3 regions of the Streptomyces sp. LS-MS-L19 genome follow, and region 2 is predicted to be linked to each of the others. Evidence: riboswitches for the same ligand, from Rfam matches in the RefSeq annotation. Region 2 holds a riboswitch; each other region holds the start of a gene.

Region 1 (5,582 bases), 3.4 Mb from region 2:
CACCTTCCACGGCCTGGCCGACGGGCAGGAGCACCTCGCCGTCGTCCTCGGCGACCCGGCCGCCACCGGCACCCCGCTGGTGCGCCTGCACTCCGAGTGCCTCACCGGAGACGTCTTCGGCTCCGCCCGCTGCGACTGCGGGCCCCAGCTGCGCGAGGCGGTCGAGCGCATAGCCGACCGTGGCGGCGTCCTGCTCTACCTCCGTCAGGAGGGCCGCGGCATCGGCCTCTACAACAAGCTCGACGCGTACGCCCTCCAGGACCAGGGCCTCGACACCTACGCCGCGAACACCGCGCTGGGCCTGCCGGAGGACGCCCGTGACTACACGGCGGCCGCGCAGATGCTGACCGCCCTCGGGATCGGCGAGATCGACCTGCTCTCCAACAACCCCGACAAGGCGGGCCAGTTGCGCGACCTGGGCATCGACGTCCACGACCGCGTCCCCACCGGGGTGTTCACCACCGACCACAACGTCCGCTACCTGCGCGCGAAGGTCCTCCAGACCCAGCACACGCTGCCGCTCGGCGAGCTGACCGAACTCGGCGTCGGCTGAACGTCACTTGGGGGTGTGCGCCAGATAGGCCAGCACCGCCAGCACCCGCCGGTGGCCGCTGTCGCTCGGCGGCAGGCCCAGCTTGAGGAAGACGTTGCCGATGTGCTTGCTGACCGCGCGCTCGGTGACGACGAGGGTCTTGGCGATGGTGGTGTTGTCGTGCCCCTCCGCCATCAGCTTCAGCACCTCGCGCTCACGCGGGGTGAGGGAGTCGAGCGGGGTGTCGCGGCGCCGGGTGAGGAGCTCGGTGACGACCTCGGGGTCGAGCGCGGTGCCGCCGGCCACCACCCGCTCCAGCGCGTCCAGGAACTCGTCGACCCGGCCGACCCGGTCCTTGAGCAGATAGCCGACCCCGCTGGTGCCGCCGGCCAGCAGCTCGGCGGCGTACGACTCCTCGACGTACTGCGAGAGCACCAGGACCGGCAGCCCGGGGATCCGCTCGCGTGCCTCCAGGGCGGCCCTGAGGCCCTCGTCGCGGAAGCCCGGCGGCATCCGCACGTCCAGCACCGCCACGTCCGGGCGGTGTTCGAGCAGGGCGGGCAGGATCTCGGGGCCGGTGCCGACCACGGCCACCACCTCGTGCCCGGAGGACGTCAGCAGGAGGACGAGTCCCTCTCTCAGCAGGGCGTTGTCCTCGGCGATCACCACACGCACGGCAGCTCCACATCGATCACGGTCGGGCCCCCGGCGGGGCTGGACACCTCGAACATCCCGTCGAGCGCGGCGACCCTGCGCCGCATCCCGAGCAGCCCCGAGCCGGCGGACTCGTCGGCGCCGCCCCGGCCCTCGTCCCGCACCCGCACGGTCAGTCCGCGCCGGGTGCGGGCGAGCCGGACCTCGGCCCGGTCGCTCCCGCTGTACTTGGCGACGTTGGTGAGCGACTCGGCGACCACGAAGTAGGCCGCCGCCTCCACCGCGGCGGGCGCCCTGGCGCCCTCGTCCAGACCGCCGTCGTCCACGGTCACCGCCAGCCCGCTGCTCGCCGCGAGCGCCCGCACCGCGCCGGTCAGGCCCCGGTCGGTGAGGATCGGCGGGTGGATGCCGCGCACCACGTGCCGCAGCTCGGTCAGCGCCTGCTCGGCCTGCGCCTGGGCGTCGTCCAGCAGCTTGCGGGCGGCCTCCGGATCACGGTCGTAGGCCCGCTTGGCCAGGCCGATCCGCATCGACAGCGCCACCAGGTTGGCCTGGGCGCCGTCGTGCAGATCCCGTTCGATGCGGCGCAGTTCGGCCTCGTGGGCGGCGATCGCGTCGGCCCGGGTCTCCTTCAGCTCCTCGACCCGCCGGGCCAGCCGGGCCTTCGGGGAGGGCATGAGCAGCACGGTCGACCAGCGGGCCTCGAGGTCCGCGAGCTGCACGATCAGCGGCAGGACGACAGGGGTGCGGCGCAGCGCGCCGGCCCACGCCCCGTCGACCACCAGGGCCACCGGCCACAGCGGGAGGGCGAGGACGAGGAGGGCGCCGTAGAGGTAGTAGGCGAGCATCCAGCGCAGGTCCCTGAGCGTGCCGGGGTCCCGCACCGAGACACGCAGCCGCTCGCGCAGGGTGCCGGTGATCGGTGGGTACGCCTCGGGGATCTCGCGGCCCGTCCACAGCGCGGTCAGGTTCCGTTTGGCGCCCGCGATCCGCCGTATCAGCAGCACGGCCTCGGGCAGCAGCCAGCAGCCGACCACCGCGAGCGTGCCGACGGCGGTGATCAGCAGCACGGTGACGAAGAGGTACACCCCGAAGCACATCGCCGCGGCCACCACGAGGTGCACGGTCGCCATCGCCGCACGCCGGAACGCCTTCCACATGCCGCTCACGCTAGAGGATCCGCCCCGGCCGCACGGTGTAGCCCGCTACACCATCCGCCGGTCACCCGTGCACACGTACGCCCAGGTCGCCCCGCCGGACCTCCAGCACCCGCCGGTACGGCAGCACGCTCCACGCCCGGTCCGGCTGCGGCACCCCGCTCGACGCCACGACCACCCGCTCGCCGTCCGCCCGGTACCGCAGCCGGAAGAAGTCGGGCCCGCGCCGCCGGCTGACCTCGGACTCCGGGTCCTCGTCGGCGTACGCGTACAGCGCCTCCCGCGTCAGCAGCAGGCAGTTGAGGCTCGCGAAGGAGGTACGGGCGCGGATGTCCTCGGCGGCCTGCGCAAGCGCGTCGACCGGGCCCTTGTCCCGCAGCAGGGTCAGCACCCGCAGGAAGAACCGCTCGGAGTCGGTGCCCCCGCCGGCCCCGGACAGCAGGCCGGGGTCGATGAGCCCGTCGAGGGCGTCGTACGGCGAGAAGAAGCCGTTGTGCGCGAAGGCGAGGCCGCCGGCGGTGAACGGGTGGGTGTTGCCCGGCACGACGGGCAGCCCGGGGCTCGCCATCCGCAGATGCAGCACGGCGGCGTCGGCGGGCGTCCCGCCGAGGGCGTCGTCCCAGAGCCGGTCTCCCGCCGCCCGCGCGATCCCCTTGACCACCCGCGGACCGTCCCCGCCCCGCCCCGGCCAGGCGGCGATGCCCCACCCGTCAGCGTGCTCCCGGCTCAACTCCGTGAAGGGAGCGGCCAGTTCGCCCAGGGTGGTGGCAAGGGGGAGGGGTGCGCGGCTGACCACGCCGAGGAGACGGCACATGGGTTGACCGTACTGACCGTGCCGACGGCACCGGGCGGCGGTCCTACGAGGTCCGGTCCTCGCCGTGGTCGCGGACCCAGTTGCGGTGGGCGTTGGAGCCCTCGCGGCCGGGGGACAGCTTCAGCACGGCTCCGCCGTCGATCTGCTCCAGGCTCGTGATCACGTACGGCGAGCCCGTGTGCACCGCCAGCCGGATGGCGCCGTTGGAGAACTCCGTCACCCTCAGGGTCCGGCCCCCGGAGAGCGGGACGTCCCGCTTGTCGATCTCCACCGGACGCTCGTCGGCTGCCGTCATGGTCCCCTCCTGGTTCCTGTGAGCAAGGCCACGGTACGGCGTCCGGGCCCGGCGCGGGCCCGGCCTCGGAGGTCGCCGGCCACCCGCTGGGGAGGGGGTGCGCCGTAATGCGTGCGCGCGTCGCCTCGTGGATGACGTATGCTGGTGTCACACCGACGCGGGGTGGAGCAGCTCGGTAGCTCGCTGGGCTCATAACCCAGAGGTCGCAGGTTCAAATCCTGTCCCCGCTACTCAAGGCTCAGGGCCGGAATCCAGTTCATGGATTCCGGCCCTGAGTGTTTTCCCCGGCCAGGCGCCGCTCGTGACGTTGGGTGAGCGAGTGACTGCCCTCCGCATGACAACTGACATACCGTCAATACCTGTGTCCCGTCTGAGCCGTGGCCAACTCGCCCGTTTTTCACCGTTCATGGGCCGTAAGTCCAGCGGGATTTCGTTAATGATCAAGCGGAACAGCTTGGAATCGGGCCCCCGGGTCTATTAACGTTCGATAACGCAGCGCGGTCGTCCCAGCCGTCACAAGAGACGGCTCCGTGCTCACGCGCCGAATTCCGCAAGGGAACCGGGGAACCACTACTTGGGGTGAATCGCTCGTGGACCGCCGTGGCAGCACGGCGGGTATACGCGCGTAGGAGACCTTCCTGCTCCGAACCCGTCAGCTAACCCGGTAGGCGAGAAGGAAGGAAAGGAGCGCGCCCACGTGGCGTCCAACCCGCCTGCCCCCGAGGCCCCGTCCGTACCGCGCAGCACTCTCGTGTACGGCGGTTACCGCGCCGACGACGAGGCCCCGCTCGGCGAGTGGAACCCCACCGCGGACACCCTCGCCCCGGTCCGAGGCCGGCACCGCGTCGCCAAGCAGCGCGGCGGAGGCTTCGCCCGCAGCTCCACCGTCCTCGGCGTCGGTGTCATAGCCGCGGTCAGCGCCGGCGGGATGGCCAGCGCCAACACCGGCAAGCCGCCGGTCTCCATCTCGATGCCCGACCTGCCCAACGTCGGCTCGCTCATCTCGGACGACTCCGACTCCGGCGCGGACGACACGAGCGCCTTCAGCAGCGTCGGCACCACCACCGCCGACACCGCCCAGGGCACCTCGGACGCCGGTGAGGCGCTGCGCTCGCGCATCCTCGCCCAGGCCGAGCTCCAGCAGGACCAGCTTGACACCAAGGCCGCCCAGGCCGTCGCGGCCGCCGCCGAGAAGGAGGCCGACGAGGCCGCCGCCAAGGCGGAGAAGGACGCCCAGGAGAAGGCCGCCGCCGCGAAGAAGAAGGCGGAGGAGGAGGCCGCGAAGAAGGCCGAGGCCGCGCGCCTGGCCGAGCTCGCCAAGCAGTACACGCTGCCGACCTCGTCGTACACCATCACCTCGACCTTCGGTCAGGCCGGTTCGCTGTGGTCCTCCGGCTACCACACGGGCCTCGACTTCGCCGCGCCCACGGGCACCCTCATCAAGGCGATCCACAGCGGCACCATCACGGAGGCCGGCTGGGCCGGTTCCTACGGCTACCGCACGATCCTCACCCTCGACGACGGCACCGAGCTGTGGTTCTGCCACCAGTCCTCGATCAGCGTCAGCGTCGGGCAGAAGGTCGCCACCGGTGACGTCATCGGCCGCGTGGGCGCCACCGGCAACGTCACGGGCGCCCACCTGCACCTGGAGGTCCACCCGGGCGGCTCGGCCGACGGGATCGACCCGATGGCGTGGCTGCGGGGCAAGGGGCTCACCCCCTGAGCTTCCCTCACTGACCTCACTGCGGTTTCCGGCGGCCCTGACGACGTCCCCCCGACGTCAGGGCCGTCGGTGCGTGTGGGGGCGGAGTTTCGGAGGGGGTGATTCCGGTTGTTTACGAGGACTTTGCGGCCGCGGCGGAAGATCCCCGTCCGGCGCGGGTGTTGACGTATGGCATGACTTCCCTTCGCAAGCTCGGCTCCTCCGACCTCGAGGTCTTCCCGCTCTCCCTCGGCGGCAACGTCTTCGGCTGGACCGCCGACGAGGCCACGTCCTTCGCCGTCCTCGACGCCTACACCGCCGCGGGCGGCAACTTCGTCGACACGGCCGACTCGTACTCCGCGTGGGTCGACGGGAACTCCGGCGGCGAGTCCGAGACGATCATCGGCAAGTGGGTGGCGGCCCGCGGC
Region 2 (5,582 bases):
CCGCGAGGAGGGGTACGCCATGACCCGACCGACCGCCCGTCACGTGTTGCCCGAGTTCCATGAGCGCACGAGCTCCGGGCACACGACGACGGATCCGTACTCGAAGCTGCTGGAGGAGCGGATCGTCTTCCTCGGGACGCCGGTCGACGACATCTCGGCGAACGATCTGATGGCGCAGTTCATGTACCTCGAGTACCAGGCCCCGGACCGGGACATCTCGCTCTACATCAACTCCCCCGGCGGCTCGTTCAGCGCGATGTCGGCGATCTACGACACCATGCAGTACGTCAGTTGCGACGTGGCGACGACCTGCCTCGGCCAGGCCGGCTCCTCCGCGGCGGTGCTGCTGGCGGCCGGCACGCCGGGCAAGCGCTCCGTGCTCCCGGGCGCGCGGGTCGTGATCCACCAGCCCGCCCTGACCGAGCCGGTGCAGGGGCAGGCCAGTGATCTGGCCATCCAGGCCGACGAGTTGATCCGGGTCCGGGCCCGCCTGGAGGAGCTGCTCGTGCGGCACACCGGGCGCGACCCCGAGCAGGTGAGCGCGGACATCGAGCGGGACAGGATCCTCGACGCGCAGGGCGCCCTGGACTACGGCCTCGCGGACGCGATCGTCCCGAGCCGCAAGTCCTCGCGCACCACGCCGGGCGCGAGGTGAGCCGTAGATGATCCCGGACCTGCCACCGCTGCCCGCGCTCACGCGTGCCGAGGGCGAGCTGATCGACCGTTATCTCGACGTCGTCGACCTGCTGGGCCGGATCAACCCGGCGCGGCACGAGGACACCTACGGCGGACTGCGCGCGGCGCAGGCGCTGGTGAGCAGGGCGGCCGAGCTGCGTGACGCCCTGGTCGTGATGCACGCCCGGGGTGAGCGCGAGCTGCACACCGCGACGCTGGCCCGGGCCCTGCGGGTGCTGGACGGGGAGCGGCGCACGGCCCGGGTCACCGTGCCGCCCGCCGACGACAGTTGACGAGGCGTCCGCGGCTGAGCTGAAACGGGCCGAACGACGTACCCCCTATTGGAGGAGGCGCGGCTCCTTTTTCGCGACCGTCAGGGTCGCGCAACGCGTGTGACACGAGAGCGGAATGAGGAGTTTCTGTGCTGGTCGGAGGCTCCTCGGGCGCTCGACACCCCTGCGTTCGAAGGGGTGTTCACCCAAACGGGTGAGTGGTGAGTAACAACACAAATCCACGGTTCCGTTGGGTTTTTCGCACTTCCGTGCGCCAAGATCCCTGTCTGACGACAAGACCCCGCCGCAGCGGCGGGGCGATCCGGGCGGACGCCGAGTCCTGCCGCCGCCTGGATGACCGGTCGACAGAAGTGGATCGGCAGGAGTGGAGGACCCAAGCACGACGGGTCGCCGGGACGGTCACGCCATGACCGGGCCGAGCAGCCCTTGGGGTGAAGCCGCGTCAGCGGCCGGGCAACTTCGCCAGCCCGAATCCGACAGGTCATCCTTCACAGGCGGCTGACGAAGGGTTGCGCATGACTGCGCTCAATCGTGTCCCGTCGCTGATGGTCCGGGCCGGTACGGTCTCGGCGTTCGCCATGGCCGCTGTGGGCGGCTCCGTCGTGGTTCCGGGCGTCGCAGCCGACGCCGCCGCCGCGACGCCGGCGACGAAGGCGCTTCAGGTCGCGGCGTCCAAGAAGGGATCGCCGTACAAGTACGGCGCCACGGGGCCACGCCGCTTCGACTGCTCAGGGCTCACGCTGTACTCGTTCAAGAAGGCGGGCAAGAAGCTCCCGCGGACGGCGGCCCAGCAGTACAACAAGACCCGCCACATCGGCGCCGGTAGCCGCAAGGCCGGTGACCTGGTGTTCTTCCACTCGGGCTCGAACGTCTACCACGTCGGCATCTACGCCGGGAAGGGAAAGATCTGGCACGCCCCCAAGACCGGGGACGTGGTGCGACTGCAGAAGATCTGGACGAAGAGCGTCTGGTACGGCCGGGTCAAGTGACGCCCCGAGGGGCCGGCGGCAACCTGACCTGCCGCCGGCCCCTCGGGTCTCCCGGAGGCTGGGCCGGCGGCAGCACACCGAGAGCCGTGAGCGCGCCTCCGGTGCCGCCGGTCCACGAAGTACGACCACGATCAGCGCGGCTTTGGGGTTGAGCGCATTGGCGACGACCCCCCGCCGCAGCGGGCGCGCGACTGCGCCGACGCCGACGACGGCCCCCGGACGCGTCTCCAGAACACCGCCAGGGTGGCGCCGCCCCCAGGTACAACACACAGCGCCCGGAACAGCCCCTGAAAGGCCGTGAGCACCTCCGCGCCCCGGCCACCGCGAGCGCGGTGTGCAGCAGTAGTCCGGCCACGAGGCCCAGCGCCGGGTGAAGGCGAGCAGCTGCGCATCCATGCGCCCTGAGTTCGCCAGTTCGTCGTACGAACTCGGTCGTTCATCGGGCCGGGAGGCGGCGGCCGCCACGGACGCCTACCGATGCCTCCTGCCGGGCCCCGGGCGTCGCGCTCGGTCCCCGTCGTGGGTTCTACGGCTCCTGCTGGCCCGCCGCCGGGACCGGCTGGGCCGGGACCGTCCACGGGAGTTCGATGGAGACGGTCTTGCCGCCCTCCCGTGTGGGCCTGACTCTCAGTTTTCCGCCGCACTCCGCGGTGAGCCAGCGGATGATCACCATCCCGCGTCCGTTGTCCTGCTGGACCGCGGCCGGAAGGCGCTTGGGGAAGCGGGGGTGGCTGTCGGTCACCCCGATGCGCAGTTGTTCGTCACGGTCCAGCTCGATGTCCACCGTGAAGGTGGGTGACTGACCGAAGGTGTGCTGTACGGCGTTGGTGGCGAGTTCGGAGACGATGAGCCGGACGGTCTCGGCGGTGTCCGTGGACGAGGGCAGCCCCCACTCTGCGAGTGTGCTCAGGACGTAGGTGCGGGCCGCGGAGACCGAGGCGGGTTCGCTCGGCAGAGTGACGGATGCTTCCAGGTGATCTGCCATGGCGACGTCGTCCCTTTCCCACGGGACCGGAGTCCGACACGGTGCGGATGGTTCGAGTACGGTCCCGGACTGGTGGTTCTTCGCCAGAGTGCCATTACCGAGGCGGCGACGGGTGCCGATCCACCAAGATATGCATATATCTGTCGCTCGAAGCGGTGAACTCTGCGACGCGAGACCGTATTTGGGCGGCTCGTAGGGAGTAAGGAGTAGCGCATGCAGCACGGTCCCGCGGTGCGCCGTCGAAAGCTGGGCGCCGAACTGCGTGCGCTGCGCGCGAGTGCGGGCCTCACCAGCGGTGAGGCGGCCCGGCTCGTGGGCTGGCACCAGTCGAAGGTGAGCCGGATCGAGACGGGTGCCAGCGGGGTGAAACCGGCCGATGTGCGGTTACTCCTCGACGCCTTCGGCGTGACGGACGCGGATCTGCGGGAGCTGTTGCTGGTATTGGCGGGTTCCGACGAGGGCGGCGGCGGCCGGCACCACTGGTGGCACGCCTATCGTGGCGTACTCCCGCCGACCTACCGGGACTTCATCAGTCTGGAGTCCCAGGCGAGCGCGATGCGCACCCTGGAGACCTCGGTGGTGCCCGGGCTGCTCCAGACGCCCGAGTACGCCCGCGCGGTGACCCGGGCCGCGGTGGACGGGCTCGACGACGAGCGGCTCGACGCGCTGGTCGAGGTGCGGCTGGCCCGTCAGGACGTCCTGCGCGCCGAGCGGCCACTGGAGTTGAGCGCCGTCCTGGACGAGGCGGTGCTGCGCCGGGAGGTCGGCGGCCCCGAGGTGATGACCCGGCAGCTGCGCAGACTCCTCGAGGCGGCCCGGCTGCCACAAGTGCGCCTGCAGGTACTGCCGTTCACGGCCGGGGCGCATGTGGGTATCACCGGCCCTTTCGTAATCTTCTCATTTTCGAGCACTTCTGATCTGGACGTGGTTGTTCTCGACCACTTGACGAGTAGCCTCTACCTCGAACGGAAAGAAGACCTGGAGGCCTACACCGAGGCCTTCAACACCCTTCAGGGCCACGCCCTTTCGCCCGAGGACTCGTTGGATTACATCGCCGGATTAGGTGACGGCGCGTAAGGAGGCACCATGTCTGCACTGCCTCGGCACGTTCCTTCCAGTACCGAACTGTGTGAAGTGCGGTGGCTGCGCAGCAGTTACAGCACCGGAGCGAACAACTGCGTCGAGACGGCGAGGCCGTCGGCCGGGCCCTGGGCCGGGCTGCTCGCCGTACGCGACTCCAAGGACCCGGACGGACCCGCGCTGCTCTTCTCCCCCGAGAGCTGGGCGGGCTTCACAGCCGCGTTCTGACCGTCGGTCCACCCAGGCGCACGGCCGTGTCACGCCGACTCATGGTCGTGTCTCGCCGATCACCCGTACAGCGCGTTCGATCTGCTCCTCGGAGAGGTCCGCGCGGGCGGTCAGCCTGAGCCGTGAGATGCCGTCGGGCACGGACGGGGGCCGGAAACAGCCCACGAAGAGCCCGGCGGCCCGGCAGTCGGCCGCCCACTGCACGGCCTCCTCCGGGGAGGGCGCGCGCACCGAGACCACCGCGGCGTCCGGACGTACCGCTTCCAGACCCGCGGCGGTCAGACGTGCGTGCAGTCCGGTCGCCACCTCACGCGCGCGTGCGGCCCGCTCGGGCTCACGGCCGAGCAGGCGCAGTGCCGCGAGGGCGGCTCCCGCCGCCGCGGGGGCCAGACCGGTGTCGAAGATGAACGTCCGTGCCGCGTTGACCAGGTGCTCGATCACCCGTGCGGGGCCGAGCACGGCACCGCCCTGGCTGCCGAGCGACTTGGACAGCGTGACCGTGACGACCACGTCGTCGGCGCCCGCGAGCCCCGCCGCGTGCGGGGCCCCGCGGCCGCCGGCGCCGAGCACGCCCAGGCCGTGCGCGTCGTCGACGACCAGGCCCGCGCCGTACTCCCGGCAGGCCGCGGCGAGACCGGCCAGCGGTGCCGCGTCCCCGTCGACGGAGAACACGGTGTCGGACACGGCGACCGCGGGCCCGTCATGCGTACCGAGCGCCTTGCGGACGGCCTGCGGGTCGGCGTGCGCGACGACCTGGGTCGTCCCGCGGGCCAGCCGGCAGCCGTCGATGAGGGAGGCGTGGTTGCCCGCGTCGGAGACGATCAGCGAGCCGTGCGGCGCGAGCGCGGTGACGGCGGCGAGGTTGGCCGCGTAACCGGAGGAGAAGACGAGCGCCGCCTCGAAGCCGCAGAAGTCGGCGAGCTCGCGCTCGAGTTCGGTGTGCAGCTCGGTGGTGCCGGTGACGAGCCGCGACCCGGTGGCGCCGCCGCCCCAGGTCCGGACGGCCGCCTCCGCTCCCGCCACGACCTCGGGGTGGCGGGCCAGGCCCAGGTAGTCGTTGCTCGCGAGATCGAGCAGCGGCGAGTCGGCCGGCCGGGGCCGCAGGGTCCGTACGAGTCCGGCCCGCCGGCGCGCGGCCGCCTGCTCGTCGATCCAGCCGAACGCCATGGGTCCTCCGGTGCTTTTGTAGACAACGGACAGACCCTAGCGGCAGCAAACGCTACCCACGGTGTGGCAATACCCACACGTCAAAGCGGGTGAGTTGTTCGGTCCCTACCTTGGCCGAAGGCGGGTCCGTAGGACAGGATCGGCTCTCATGGACCTGCTGAACAC
Region 3 (5,582 bases), 6.9 Mb from region 2:
GGGTCGTCCTTGCGCCGGGCCGCGTACGCGGTGATGCGCGAATGTGCGGCCGGGAGCGCCGACTTCCAGGTGGAGCCGGTGAGTTGACGCTTCTGGGCGTCGGTGGCGTTGTAGTACTGCGCGTAGTTCAGCCAGGCCGCACGGAACTCCGGCTCCTCTTCGCCCAGCAACGAGACGATCTCGCTGTTGGTCTCGACGAGGCCGAAGACGGCACTGAGATGGGACACGTTGACGGCCGTGTCGGTCGTCACGGCGAACTTGCCGGTGTCGGCGTCGAGCAGACCCGCCCCCGTGAAGAACCCGTTGGGCTGTGCGGCGATGGTCCGCAGCGAGTTGACGAGCTTGGCCTTCGCCCGGGCCGCGCCCGGACCGCCCCGCTCCCATTCCGTGAGCCAGGCAGCCGAGATCCCGCCCCAGTCGGTGCCGAAGCCGACCGACAGGGCGTGCCGGTCACCGGGCTCGTAGCCGTCGGTGCGGACCTTGCGCTGCGGATCGACCTCCAGGAAGGTCAGCTCCACGTCGGCGAGTTCGCTCAACAGGTCGCCGGTGCGCTCGTCACCGGTGAGGTAGTAGTGGAAGCGGCGGTTGGCGGCCGTGGAGATGCGCACCTGCTTGGCGCTGTCCGCCCAGTGCTGCACTCCGTGCCGGGTGCCGAGGCCCGCCCACTTGCCGAGGTGGTAGACGTCGACCTCGCCGGTGTGCCGGGTCATTGCCTCCGCGAACCGGAACACCTCCGGGGAGCCGGTCCGCAGGAAGTGGTACCAGAGCCAGAGGTCGGTGCCCAACTCCGAGTTGTCCCAGGCGAATCCACCGACGTCGTAGCGCCAGACGTGCCGGTCGTTGTCGTAGGTGTGCTGGACGTCGCCGTAGTCGAGGAAGCCGTACCAGCGGCGCTGCTCGCGCTGGTCGCGGTAGTAGGCGAACAGGTCGTCGAGGTGGTCCTCGATCACCGCGCGGGCCTTCGAGGAGCGGTCCACGGGCGCCCAGTCGCCGAACACACCTGCCGAGCGCAGCCGTTGGGGAGTGGCGGCGAGCAGCGGAGGAGCGGCCACCGCCTTCGCCTGGGCGGCCAGGGCCTCGGCGGGCGGGGTCTTCTCCAGGGCCCAGAAGGTCAGTTCGGTGGTGCGGGCGATGCCGTACGGGGTGCCGAAGCCCGGTTCGTAGTCCTCGTACGTGATCTCCAGGCCGCCGTCGGACTGTTCCTCGTAGGTGTCCTGGCCGAGGCCGTCGTGGTAGAAGCGCAGGTCGAGGGGTTGGGCCTCGGGTGAGTAGAGCCAGAGGGTGACTTCGGCGGCCGTGGACTCGGCGCCGCGCACGTCGAGTTGGGCGGGGTGGCGCTGCCAGAAGTCCCGCAGGCCGAAGGAGAGTCCGCCGTCGGCGCCGCCGACGTAGCCGAAGCCGGCCGCGCGCTGTCCGGCCGCGGCCGGGATCCAGCCGTAGCCCGCCGTGGTGCGCTTGCGGATCTGGTAGCCGTCGGCGGTCGGCTGGGTGAGCGTGTAGTCGCCCCAGCGCGGGATGTAGGCGAGCCGGCTCGCCACCCGGGTGTCCCACGTGGCGGTGTCGGGGAGTCGTTCGCCCGCGATCTGTGCGGCCCGCACCGCCGCGCCCGGGTCGCGCCGCAGCCCGGTGATTCCCTGGACGGCCTCGCTGAACAGGCCGCCGCCCGCGTCGGCGAACCGCACATGGCGGTCGTAGGGCTGATCGCTCAGCGGCAGAGTGAAGCGGACGCCGAGTCCGCGCAGGAAGTCGCCCTCGTCGGAGCCGGGCCGCTGCTCGCCGTCCCAGACGAAGGTGTGCACCAGGCGGAAGGATTCCGCACCGGCGAAGAAGGCGAACCGCAGCACGAACGGCAGCCATGCCCTGCCACCGTGCCGGTGCCGCCCTTCGACCCGGATCACGGCACGGACGGGTCCGTCCTGTTCGACCGTGATCTTCTCGATCCGGCCCGCGAAGCTGTCGAGGTCCGCGCCCTCGCGCACGGAGTCCTGGCGCAGCGCCACCAGCCGTCCGTCGCGGGCGATCTCGGTCGTGCCGCGCCGGATCCCGCGTACGACGGTGTCGGAGCCCTTGGTCCCGAAGACGGCGGTGATCACGCCGGTCGACACCTCGATCCGGCCGCCGCTGCCCCGGCCGACGGTGACCCGGTGGGCGGGCGCGGCCGGACTGCCCGCGCTCAGCAGATAGCGGTCGGCCCGCGGTGCGTCGGGGGCGATGGCATGCGCGGTCCACTTCACCGAGCCGTCGGGCCAGTAGGCGGTGGCCCAGCTCTGCACCGGGACCTCGTCGCCGCCCGAGGTGGCGAGCCGGAACCGCTGCTCCGGGCGGTGGGTGCCGCGCGACCACGGCACGCCCCAGGTGGCACCGGCGTGGACGTCGGGCTGCCCCTCCAGCCAGTGGAGTTCGGTGTCGTCGTCACCGGCCACCGCGGCGGCGGAGCGGGACTGCGCCCAGGAGAACTGGGTGAGGGCGGCCGCGGCTGCGGCGCCCTTGAAGACGGTGCGTCGGTCGACGCCGGGCACGGTGACCTCCGAAGGCCGTAGAAAGCGCTTGCGCAACAACGGAGTTCACTGTGTCCCCACCTTCCCCTCCCTGTCGACGCCCTGAGCACCCCTGCCACAAGAACGCAATGAAGTGATCATGAAGGCGCAAACACCAGTGCGTGGGCTGCCGACGAAAAAACACCGAAGGCCGGACCCGGGGATCGGGGTCCGGCCTTCGGTGGCACAGGGGCGGGGTCAGCCGACGGCGACGCCCTTCGAGCGGAGGTAGGCGACCGGGTCCACGTCCGAGCCGTAGTCCGGCGTGGTGCGGATCTCGAAGTGCAGGTGCGGCCCTGTCACGTTGCCGGTGGCGCCGGAGAGGCCGATCTGCTGGCCCTCGGTCACGGTCTGGCCGGCCGAGACGGAGAGCTGCGAGAGGTGGGCGTACTGCGCGTAGTAGCCGTCGTTCAGCTTGATGACGACCTGGTTGCCGTAGGCGCCGCCCCAGCCCGCGGAGACGACCGTGCCCGCGGCGACGGCCTTCAGCGAGGTGCCGGTCGGGACGACGAAGTCGACTCCGGTGTGGTAACCGCTGGACCACATGGCGCCCGCCACGCGGTACCCGGTGCCGATGGTGGCACCGCTGACCGGGAGGGTGTAGCCGCTGGAGCTGGTGTCGGAGCTCTGGGTCGCGGCCGTCGACTTCGACGCCTTCGCCTCCGCCTTCTCCGCCTTCGGGGAAGACGACTTCGAGGAGGACGACTTGGCCGAGGACTTGGTCTTCGTCGCGCCGGTGGTCGCCTTCTTGCCGATCGACAGCTTCAGGCCGGGGTGGATCAGCGAGGGGTCGTCACCGACGGCCTCGCGGTTGTCGGCGTAGAGCTTCTTCCAGCCGCCGGCGACATTCTGCTCGTCGGCGATCTTCGAGAGATAGTCGCCGACACGCACCGAATAGGTGCGCACGGTCGAGGCCTTCGCGGTGTCCTTCTTGGCGGTCTTTTCGGCCGGCTTGGCGGCGGCCTTCTGCGTGACCGGAAGCGACTGAACGGCCTTTTCCGAGACGGACTGCGCGGTGGCGGCGTGAGCGCCGGTGGCCCCCATGAGCGGGAGGGCGAGCGCGGCACCCCCGGTACCGGCGACGGCGATCGAGCGGGTGAAGCGCTGGGACTTCGGGCGGCGGTGCTTACCCTTCGCGGGCATGGCGAATTCCTCTCCGGCGCCTGCGAGGTGAGCTGTCGGGTGCGAGCTGGAGATGCCCGGCCGCGTCGGGACGCGACTAAACCCCAAGCCTGTTCCGGAGACCGGAACAGGCGGTACTGCCTGTGGGTCCCCCGCTCCTGCCGTGCACGGGTGAGTGTGTGCGGAATCCGTTCGGCGGCAGGATTGGGCGTCCGACCGGATCGGTGGCGAACGTAAACGAGCAAGACGCAAAGGGACAAGTGAGCAGTTCCCCGCGAATGCGTTCCTGTTGATCCCTTATGGGAATTACCGGTCACCCTGTGTGAATCAGACGCCCGCCCCCGACACAAAGCCCCTTGAAAACCAGACGAATTACGTGAACATGACGGGCGACGCACCGTCACCGATATGACGCTCCTCACGTCACGAATTCACAGGACCCCATACTCCGGAAGGAGTTGGAAAGAATCCAGCAATTCGGACAGAAGCCTTAGATGCGGCGCAGCCGGAGAACTGCCGCATCCAGGTCGCCGCGCAAACCGGTGCGAAGTCCGTGATGCAGCAATACGGCCCCTCGGTGAACTTCGCCCGTTTCGAGGCATTCGTACGACGCCGTCGGGTCGAGGGCGCGCAGCCGCACCGCGGGCACGGGTTCCCCGTAGTGCTGAGCCTGAAGCCACGCGAGCACGACCGTCTCGTCCCCGCGGACGTACTGCACCGCGCTCAGCCCGCCCCGCGGTGGCCGCAGCCGGTGGAGCTCGCCGTGCTGCACCAGGGGCCGGATCTCCTTGTAGAGGTCCACCCAGCGGCGGGCCTCGGCGAGCTCCTCCTCGGTCCACTCCGTGAGGTCGCCGCCGACCCCGAGCACCCCGGCCATGGAGCTCACGAACCGGAACCGCAGCGAGCTCACCCGGTCGTTGAGCTGGGTGTTGGGGCTGTCGGTGACCCAGGCGGCCATCACTCGCGCGGGGTGGATCTGACTGAAGCCGTGCTGGATGGCGAGACGGTCGAGCGGGTCGGTGTTGTCCGAGGTCCACACCTGGTCGGTGCGGCTCAGCACCCCGAGGTCGATCCGGCCGCCGCCGCCCGAGCAGGACTCGAAGGCGACACCGGGGTGGGCCGCGCGCAACCGGTCCAGCAGGGCGTAGAAGCCGTGCACGTGGTCCACCCACAGGCGCTGCGGGTAGGGGTCGCCGGGCCAGCCCGCGTCGGTGAAGCAGCGGTTGAAGTCCCACTTGACGTAGTCGATCGGGGCGCTCGACAGCAGTGCGTCGAGCTGCTCCCACAGGTACTCCCGGACGTCCTCGCGCGCGAGGTTCAGTACGAGCTGATTGCGGAACTCCGTCCGCTTTCGTCCCGCTTGGTACTGCACCCAGTCCGGGTGGGCGCGGTACAGCTCGCTGTCCGGGTTGACCATCTCCGGCTCGACCCAGATGCCGAACTGCATGCCGAGCGCGTGCACGTAGTCGCCGAGCGGCTTGAGGCCGGCGGGGAAGCGGTCCGGGTTGGGGGCCCAGTCGCCGAGCCCGGCGCGGTCGCTGGTGCGGGCGCCGAACCAGCCGTCGTCGACCACGAACAGCTCGACACCGACCGCGGCGGCCCGCCGGGCGAGGGTGCCCTGCTGCTCCTCGGAGATGTCGAAGTTGGTGGCCTCCCAGGAGTTGAACAGCACGGGGCGGTCGTGGTCGGCGTCCGGGATGACGTACGCCCGCTGCCAGGCGTGCCAGGCCCGGCTCGCGCCGCCGAAGCCGCCGTCGCTCCAGAGTCCGGCGAAGACGGGGGTCGTGAAGGACTCGCCCCCGGCCAGGCTCAGCAGGCCGGACTCGTCGTAGCCGGCGCCGCCGGTGATCTGCACGCGCGCGTCGGGGAGTTGGGCGACCGCGATCCGCCAGGACCCCGACCAGCCGAGGGCGACGCCGTAGA

What was found. Region 2 has a riboswitch for cyclic di-AMP ahead of AC2XR2_RS06335 (C40 family peptidase). Riboswitches for the same ligand answer to the same signal wherever they lie in the genome.
Region 1: another riboswitch for cyclic di-AMP. It lies ahead of AC2XR2_RS21520 (M23 family metallopeptidase); the one in region 2 lies ahead of AC2XR2_RS06335 (C40 family peptidase).
Region 3: another riboswitch for cyclic di-AMP. It lies ahead of AC2XR2_RS37520 (M23 family metallopeptidase); the one in region 2 lies ahead of AC2XR2_RS06335 (C40 family peptidase).

What each region holds. Positions count from the first base shown of each region.
Region 1 covers NZ_JBYCLL010000001.1:4,820,329-4,825,910, reverse strand. Annotated here, with positions in the region: gene AC2XR2_RS21550 (GTP cyclohydrolase II) at 1-553, shown strand, start outside; gene AC2XR2_RS21545 (response regulator) at 557-1,207, opposite strand; gene AC2XR2_RS21540 (sensor histidine kinase) at 1,195-2,346, opposite strand; gene AC2XR2_RS21535 (class II glutamine amidotransferase) at 2,408-3,157, opposite strand; gene AC2XR2_RS21530 (hypothetical protein) at 3,201-3,452, opposite strand; tRNA gene AC2XR2_RS21525 (tRNA-Met) at 3,609-3,682, shown strand; cyclic di-AMP (ydaO/yuaA leader) riboswitch at 3,982-4,138, shown strand; gene AC2XR2_RS21520 (M23 family metallopeptidase) at 4,150-5,175, shown strand; gene AC2XR2_RS21515 (aldo/keto reductase) at 5,349-5,582, shown strand, end outside.
Region 2 covers NZ_JBYCLL010000001.1:1,467,669-1,473,250, forward strand. Annotated here, with positions in the region: gene AC2XR2_RS06325 (ATP-dependent Clp protease proteolytic subunit) at 20-655, shown strand; gene AC2XR2_RS06330 (hypothetical protein) at 663-968, shown strand; cyclic di-AMP (ydaO/yuaA leader) riboswitch at 1,301-1,480, shown strand; gene AC2XR2_RS06335 (C40 family peptidase) at 1,484-1,957, shown strand; gene AC2XR2_RS06340 (ATP-binding protein) at 2,484-2,942, opposite strand; gene AC2XR2_RS06345 (helix-turn-helix domain-containing protein) at 3,156-4,019, shown strand; gene AC2XR2_RS06350 (DUF397 domain-containing protein) at 4,029-4,250, shown strand; gene AC2XR2_RS06355 (8-amino-7-oxononanoate synthase) at 4,290-5,417, opposite strand; gene bioB (biotin synthase BioB) at 5,566-5,582, shown strand, end outside.
Region 3 covers NZ_JBYCLL010000001.1:8,413,222-8,418,803, reverse strand. Annotated here, with positions in the region: gene AC2XR2_RS37525 (exo-rhamnogalacturonan lyase family protein) at 1-2,519, opposite strand, end outside; gene AC2XR2_RS37520 (M23 family metallopeptidase) at 2,736-3,680, opposite strand; cyclic di-AMP (ydaO/yuaA leader) riboswitch at 3,683-3,847, opposite strand; gene AC2XR2_RS37515 (alpha-galactosidase) at 4,150-5,582, opposite strand, start outside.